DNA from 3 places in the Bacillus tuaregi genome. Region 2 is predicted to be linked to each of the others. Evidence: riboswitches for the same ligand, from Rfam matches in the RefSeq annotation. Region 2 holds a riboswitch; each other region holds the start of a gene.
What was found. Region 2 has a riboswitch for thiamine pyrophosphate ahead of BQ5321_RS13360 (acetylornithine deacetylase). Riboswitches for the same ligand answer to the same signal wherever they lie in the genome.

Region 1 (2,275 bases), on a different contig from region 2:
TCTAGTTACTCTGGGCTGAATGTATATATTTTTTATCAAAAGTGAAAAATCACGAAGAAATTTTTTATGCGGACGTGATGATTTACGAGCCATAAAAAACTGTCCTTTCTTCTATCAAATTCGCTCGTCGAATTTGCGTCCGGATTACCTGAGCTCACTCGATAAACTACCTTTAAAAAATCCGTGACATCCGCCGGAGGCTTAACTTCATTCAGCCAGGGTTTGAACCCCCACTGAATCGAAGCACCCTTTGCATTCATCTCCCACTTGTAGAAGTGGAGAACTTCTGATGAATGAAGTTAAGGAGCCTGCAAGACTCCTTTTTCTTTTTCATTAGGTTGTAACCGTTGTAGAAGAAGACGGAGCATAATTTAGAACCTCAACAACAATTGGTGTATCTGCTGGAATGTCTCCTCCTCCTGCTGGAACATCAATAGCCAATGAACCGACACCGGTTGCACCAGGTGTATAGGTTGAGATACCTTCCATTTGTAATACACCATTCACGTAAACATTAAAGTAGCTATTATTGGCGGCTAATGTCGGAAGCGATGTAACTTCTGCACCTGCATCGTCAAAAAAACTTGCCGCATCAATGGTTAAAGTAGAACCGGCCGCTGTTAAAGCGTTTGTGACATGAAAAAATCTTGTATCCGCAGGAACAATTTCAGTGGTGGTTGTAGCAGTAACAAGAAGCTTCATCAATTGGAGTGCCATATTGTGTCACCTCCTTTTTCAATGATTAGTATTATTCTATTAAGGAATTGGACAAGTTGATTGTTTGTTAGCTGATTTTTGAGGGACAAAGGTCCCTTGCCCCAGCATAGGATAACGGACCTGTCCCTATGTCCCCATTCCTATTTTCCATTTTTTTCTTTTATTTTAAAAAAGCCTCCTGTATACTAATCTCGAATCGAATAGAAATAACTAGGGGAGTCCAATGAGTTGGGCTGAGAAAGGAACGCGTTGAAGTTTCTTGACTCTTGGGACCTGATCTGGTTCATACCAGCGTGGGGAAGTTAGCATAATTGTAGCCATACTACTTCTGCATACAGATTAGCCGGGTCCAACCTTTGATTGGATACCGGCTTTTTTATGTACTTCATAAGCGTTATCAGCTTTCCACTTGTTGTGATCGGTATCTTGTCCTTTATTTTTCAAAAAAAGGAGAGATTTATGATGTCCATGTCCAACCATTCTGCAAACGAACAAAGAATTTCCATCAAGGCAAATTTTTCAGGTAGCAAGAAGGTTTATGTCACTGGTTCTCGGCCTGACATGAAGGTTCCGATGCGGGAAATCGAGTTAAGCCCGACCAGTGGTTCTTTCGGAGAATCCGAGAATCCACCTGTTCGTGTATATGACACGAGTGGACCTTATACAGATCCAGATTATTCCGTTGATATTACGAAAGGTCTTCCTGCCCTTCGCAGCCCATGGATTCATGAGCGTGGCGACGTGGAGGAGTATCTGGGTCGGGGTATCAAGCCTGAGGATAATGGCTATCTAAAGGCAAACGATCCACGCGCCAATCGTAACGTGTTCCCTGGGTTAAAGCGGAAACCATTACGTGCGAAAAAAGGCCAAAATGTTACGCAGCTTCATTATGCCAGAAAGGGAATCATCACGCCTGAAATGGAATTCATCGCGATTAGGGAAAAGATGAAGCCTGAATTCGTACGGGATGAGGTGGCAAAGGGTCGGGCGATTATTCCGTCTAATATCAACCATCCGGAAGCCGAGCCCATGATCATCGGTCGCAGCTTTCATGTGAAAATTAATGCGAATATTGGCAACTCTGCTGTTTCATCCTCGATTGAGGAGGAGGTTGAAAAAATGACCTGGGCAACGCGCTGGGGCGCTGATAATATTATGGATTTATCTACCGGAAAAAACATCCATACGACACGGGAATGGATTATTCGTAACGCAGCGGTGCCTGTGGGAACGGTCCCACTCTATCAGGCGCTGGAAAAAGTAAACGGGGTTGCGGAGGATCTGACCTGGGAGGTTTACCGTGATACTTTAATCGAACAAGCCGAGCAGGGCGTGGATTACTTCACGATTCATGCGGGAGTTCTTTTACGATATGTCCCGTTAACCGCCAAGCGTGTAACGGGGATTGTCTCTCGCGGTGGTTCGATCATGGCACAATGGTGCTTACACCACCATAAAGAAAACTTTTTATATACACACTTCGAGGACATCTGTGAAATCATGAAATCGTATGATATTGCCTTTTCATTAGGAGATGGCTTGCGTCCTGGCTCAATTG
Region 2 (2,275 bases):
CGAATGAAAGATAATGCACGGACTTTCTTCATGGTAGCGATGGTTTCGACTGTAGCGTTCAGTGCGATTGGGACATTATTTGGATTTCAAACGTTACTTACAGAAGGAACAAAAATAATGACCCCCAACACGCTTACCTACATGGAATTTGAGGATAATGAAGAACAAGATGTATCTTTCATTAATAAAACATTAAGTGACGCACAAATTGAGACAAACAAAGCCCAGATGATGCTCCGATACTATGAAATAGGTAAAGGTCCCAGTGTTTTAATAGCTAAGCAGTCTGATTATAACCGATTTGCAGACTTGATTGGAGAAGAAAAGATTGAGCTTCAGGATGGACAGATAGTAGTCGCAGAATTTGAAGGAGTGGCTTATGGACAGACAGAAGAGTTAATGAACCAAACGATTGAGTTGAACTCAGGTGTAACATTGAAACCAAATGAAGTCATTTATTCAAGAGCCTTACCTGCACCTAATTCTTATTATGTTATCACAGATCATGATTACGAAAAGCTTCCCACTCCTAATGAAGAAATAAGCTTTCATGCATGGCAAGCCATAGATGGAGAAAAAAATGTTTTAAAAGCTTCTGAAACCTTGTATGAGGAACTACTACCGCATGAAATTACCGTTGGTGAATATAAAGTTTATCAGATAAATAAGACATATGGACCGATCATGTTTGTAGGGTTGTTCATCGGAATTGTCTTTTTCGTTTCTGCTGGGAGTTTTCTTTATTTCCGCCTCTACACGGACTTAGACGAAGACAAACAAAAATTTAAAGCAATAGCCAAAATGGGTTTAACTGAAAAAGAATTAAAAAAGGTGTTGAACAGACAAACAGCAATACTTTTCTTCGCACCCATTATTGTGGCGCTTATCCATGGGGCCGTAGCACTTACTGCACTTTCTCATATGTTCAATTATAATTTGTTTAAAGAATCCGTTATTGTGTTAGGTGTTTTCTTTGTAATCCAAGTGATTTACTTTTTCATCGTTCGCTTTTTCTACACAAAACAAATCAAAGCAGCCATACACTAATATCAGTGTATGGCACCAGATTATACGAATAGTATTAAAAATCAAATAAAGCTATTGATTTACTCTCCAAATTATGTAACTATATGAATATACAATTTTATTAACCAAGTAACACTAGGGGTGCTTTTGAAGCTGAGAGAGGCATTGGCCTTAACCCTTGAACCTGCACTAGGTAATGCTAGCGAAGGAAAGTGGTAGATCGTTGTCTTTATACACGTATGTATATGGAATTAACAATGTGATAATCAGAAAACCACTTCTTTCATGTGAGAAGTGGTTTTTTTATTGTCATCAGGAGGAAGATTATGCATGGAAAATTCTTTACAAGGGCTGCTAAATCAGGTTGAAGACCGAAAAGAAGAGCTTATTCAATTACTAGAGAGATTAATTCGCTATAAAACACCTGCACCGCCTGCCCGGAATACAGAGGAAGCTCAGCGATTTGTCTCCGCATTTCTAAAAGAAAGAGGCTTTAAGGTTGACCAATGGGATGTATATCCAGGCGACCCCAATGTTGTTGGTGTCTTAAAAGGCAGTGAATCAGACTATTTTCAAAGTCTCATCATTAATGGTCATATCGATGTAGCCGAAATCAATGAAGATGAAGAATGGGTATTAGATCCATTTTCTCCTATTATTCAAGATGGAGCCGTAATAGGCAGGGGAGCTGCTGATATGAAGGGTGGTCTTGCCGGCGCGTTATTTGCTATCCAGCTGCTTCATGAAGCCGGAATTGAGCTACCAGGTGACCTGACCTTTCAATCTGTTATCGGGGAAGAAGTAGGGGAAGCAGGTACATTGGAATGCTGTAAAAGAGGATATAAGGCTGATTTTGCCGTTGTTGTCGATACAAGTGATTTACATATACAAGGTCAAGGCGGGGTAATTACTGGCTGGATTACCGTCAAAAGCAAGAAGACCTTCCATGATGCAACACGAAGAGAAATGACCCATGCCGGGGGAAAGCTTTTTGGAGCCAGTGCCATTGAAAAAATGATGAAAATTATGCAAGGCCTGCAGGAGCTAGAAAGACATTGGGCTGTTATGAAAAGCTATCCAGGCTTTCCAGCAGGAACCAACACCATTAACCCTGCCGTCATTGAAGGGGGAAGACATGCTGCCTTTATTGCAGATGAATGTCGGTTATGGATTACGGTTCATTTTTATCCAAATGAAACATATGAGCAGGTTGCTAGAGAAATCGAGGAGCATATTCTTTCCGTGGCAC
Region 3 (2,275 bases), 260 kb from region 2:
TCCTGCTGAAGCAAAGTTGCTCCGCCTTTTGCAATCATGACAGGGTCTACAACCACTTTCTCCCAGCCATATTGCTGAATCTTTTCTGCAACTGTTTGAATGATTTCGCTTGAAAACAGCATCCCCGTCTTCAATGCGTCAACACCAAGATCCACAGCTACTGAGTCAATTTGTGAGGCAATCATTTCCTTCGATATTGCTTGAACTCCCTGTACACCTAATGTATTCTGAGCTGTAACCGCTGTAATAGCGGTCATCCCAAAAACATTCAATTCCTGAAAGGTTTTTAAATCTGCTTGAACTCCTGCACCGCCTCCAGAATCAGAGCCTGCAATCGTTAGCGCTTTATACATAGGATAATCTCCTCCTTATAATCTAGTAAATGACCCATATAAATCAATTTCTGACGAAGATACAAGTGAAAGCTGATTGAGAAATTCAGTTTGAAAGCTACCTTGTCCCTGTCCTTCTGTTTTGTTAGCGGCTATTTCAGCAGCCACTCCATAGAAAACAAGTGCTGCAGTTGCTGCATTCAAATAATTCTTTTCTACAGCGGCAAAGGCCCCAATCACAGCTGTTAGCAAACAGCCCGTACCTGTAACATTGGTTAATAGTGGATGACCATTATAAACAACATTTGTTACGGTACCATCGCTTATTATATCTTCCTTTCCTGTCACAACTACTACTGCATGAAGGCTTTTAGCGGCATCTCGAGCAAGGCTATAAACATCACCTTTCACCATTCCCGCGTCAACACCCTTTACTTCCCATTTCTCTCCAATAAGATTTGCAATTTCAGCACTATTACCGCGAATAACGGAAAATTGCACTTCCTTTAATAGCATTTGAGCAGATTGAGTTCGGAAGAACGTCGCACCAACACCAACAGGATCTAAAATGACCGGAATATTACTCTCATTTGCTGCTTTCCCAGCAGCAATCATAGCTTCTACCGTATCACGATTCAACGTACCCATATTGATGACGACAGCTGCAGAAGCTTTTGCCATTTCAGCTGCTTCTTCCACAGCATCGGCCATAACCGGCGATGCCCCAAGAGCTAGCAGCCCATTAGCAGAGAAATTAGCCACTACTATATTTGTAATATTATGTATGAGTGGATTCATTTCTTTTATTCTTTTTAACAGTCCATGTACCATAGTTTTTCTCATTTCCCATTCCTCCTTAAACATCCTTTTTTACGTAAAAAAAGCCAGACCCATTATTGGACCTGACTTGTTGTAGCCGAGAAAGAAAGTGATTGACTCCCTACTTTCCTACGCCGGTATAATCCGGATCAGGTCCAAAGGGTTGAAAAACAGCCGTCTTTCTCTCAGCCCAAAAAGATGGGCACCCCCAGTAGATGTTCTAATATTCTTATTAATCATAATGCTATACTGAGAAAATGTAAAGAAGGAAATTAGAAAGTAGTATAAACATTAATGCTCAACTACCTTCTTCAATTTCCTCGACCAAATGAAACAGCAGCTCATAGATCGCATGATAGGCTTCCCGTATCGTCCATTTCTCTTTGTACTCCATTAGATTATTTAATGAAAAATTCAAATCCCAAAGTCCGTCATTTGCACTAAACATTAAATCAAACGTTGCATCTTCCTGCTGAAGATTGGTAGTTAAAAAGGCTTTGATCCTATTTTCTGCTTTTTTTGGTAGTTTTAAGCCCAGCATGACATCATAATGGTAAAAAACACTATCTGCTTCAAATGAAATCGCATCAACACCAATCACCTCAAACCATGGAGATTCCAAGTACATAAATTCATCAAGCTTCTGCTTAAAATATCCAATAGGCTGATCTAAAAAAGCGGTCGATTCCTCAGCTAATAATTCTTCCGTTTCTTTATTGCTTCTTTCAATATATACTTGTTGAAACCTAGAAGCTGGATCTTTTTCAATAAGGATTACAGACGAGTCCTCCGGCAGCAATCTATGCCGCTCAATGTAATCCTTCTCTTCCTTATACAATTCAACAGAGTATTTTTCACCTTCTGCTGACTGTTTTTCAGCTAATAATCTCTCAACGTATAACATTATTTGTTTTCGTAGCATGTTACCCATCCTTTATGTAGTATTCATTCATAATCATCCAAGGTATGTATATGGTTGTATCGCTAATAATATTGAAGGTTTTGCAGAGAAATTGCAAATATTTTCATGGGAATTGCTTCAAACTATAAGATGGGTAACGCAAAAAATCGAACTGATGTCAGATCAGTTCGATTTTTATAATATGAGAAATTATCTTCCAAGG

Region 1: linked by a shared signal. The riboswitch ahead of thiC (phosphomethylpyrimidine synthase ThiC) and the one ahead of BQ5321_RS13360 (acetylornithine deacetylase) in region 2 are both predicted to bind thiamine pyrophosphate.
Region 3: linked by a shared signal. The riboswitch ahead of thiM (hydroxyethylthiazole kinase) and the one ahead of BQ5321_RS13360 (acetylornithine deacetylase) in region 2 are both predicted to bind thiamine pyrophosphate.

Annotation. Positions count from the first base shown of each region.
Region 1 is NZ_LT629730.1:94,807-97,081, reverse strand. Features, by position in the region: gene BQ5321_RS01170 (DUF4183 domain-containing protein) at 1-93, opposite strand, end outside; gene BQ5321_RS01160 (DUF4183 domain-containing protein) at 334-717, opposite strand; TPP riboswitch at 920-1,034, shown strand; gene thiC (phosphomethylpyrimidine synthase ThiC) at 1,186-2,275, shown strand, end outside.
Region 2 is NZ_LT629731.1:2,308,212-2,310,486, reverse strand. Features, by position in the region: gene BQ5321_RS13365 (ABC transporter permease) at 1-1,047, shown strand, start outside; TPP riboswitch at 1,154-1,254, shown strand; gene BQ5321_RS13360 (acetylornithine deacetylase) at 1,357-2,275, shown strand, end outside.
Region 3 is NZ_LT629731.1:2,572,425-2,574,699, forward strand. Features, by position in the region: gene thiD (bifunctional hydroxymethylpyrimidine kinase/phosphomethylpyrimidine kinase) at 1-353, opposite strand, end outside; gene thiM (hydroxyethylthiazole kinase) at 369-1,175, opposite strand; TPP riboswitch at 1,261-1,371, opposite strand; gene BQ5321_RS14655 (branched-chain amino acid aminotransferase) at 1,450-2,073, opposite strand; gene BQ5321_RS14660 (4-oxalocrotonate tautomerase) at 2,263-2,275, opposite strand, start outside.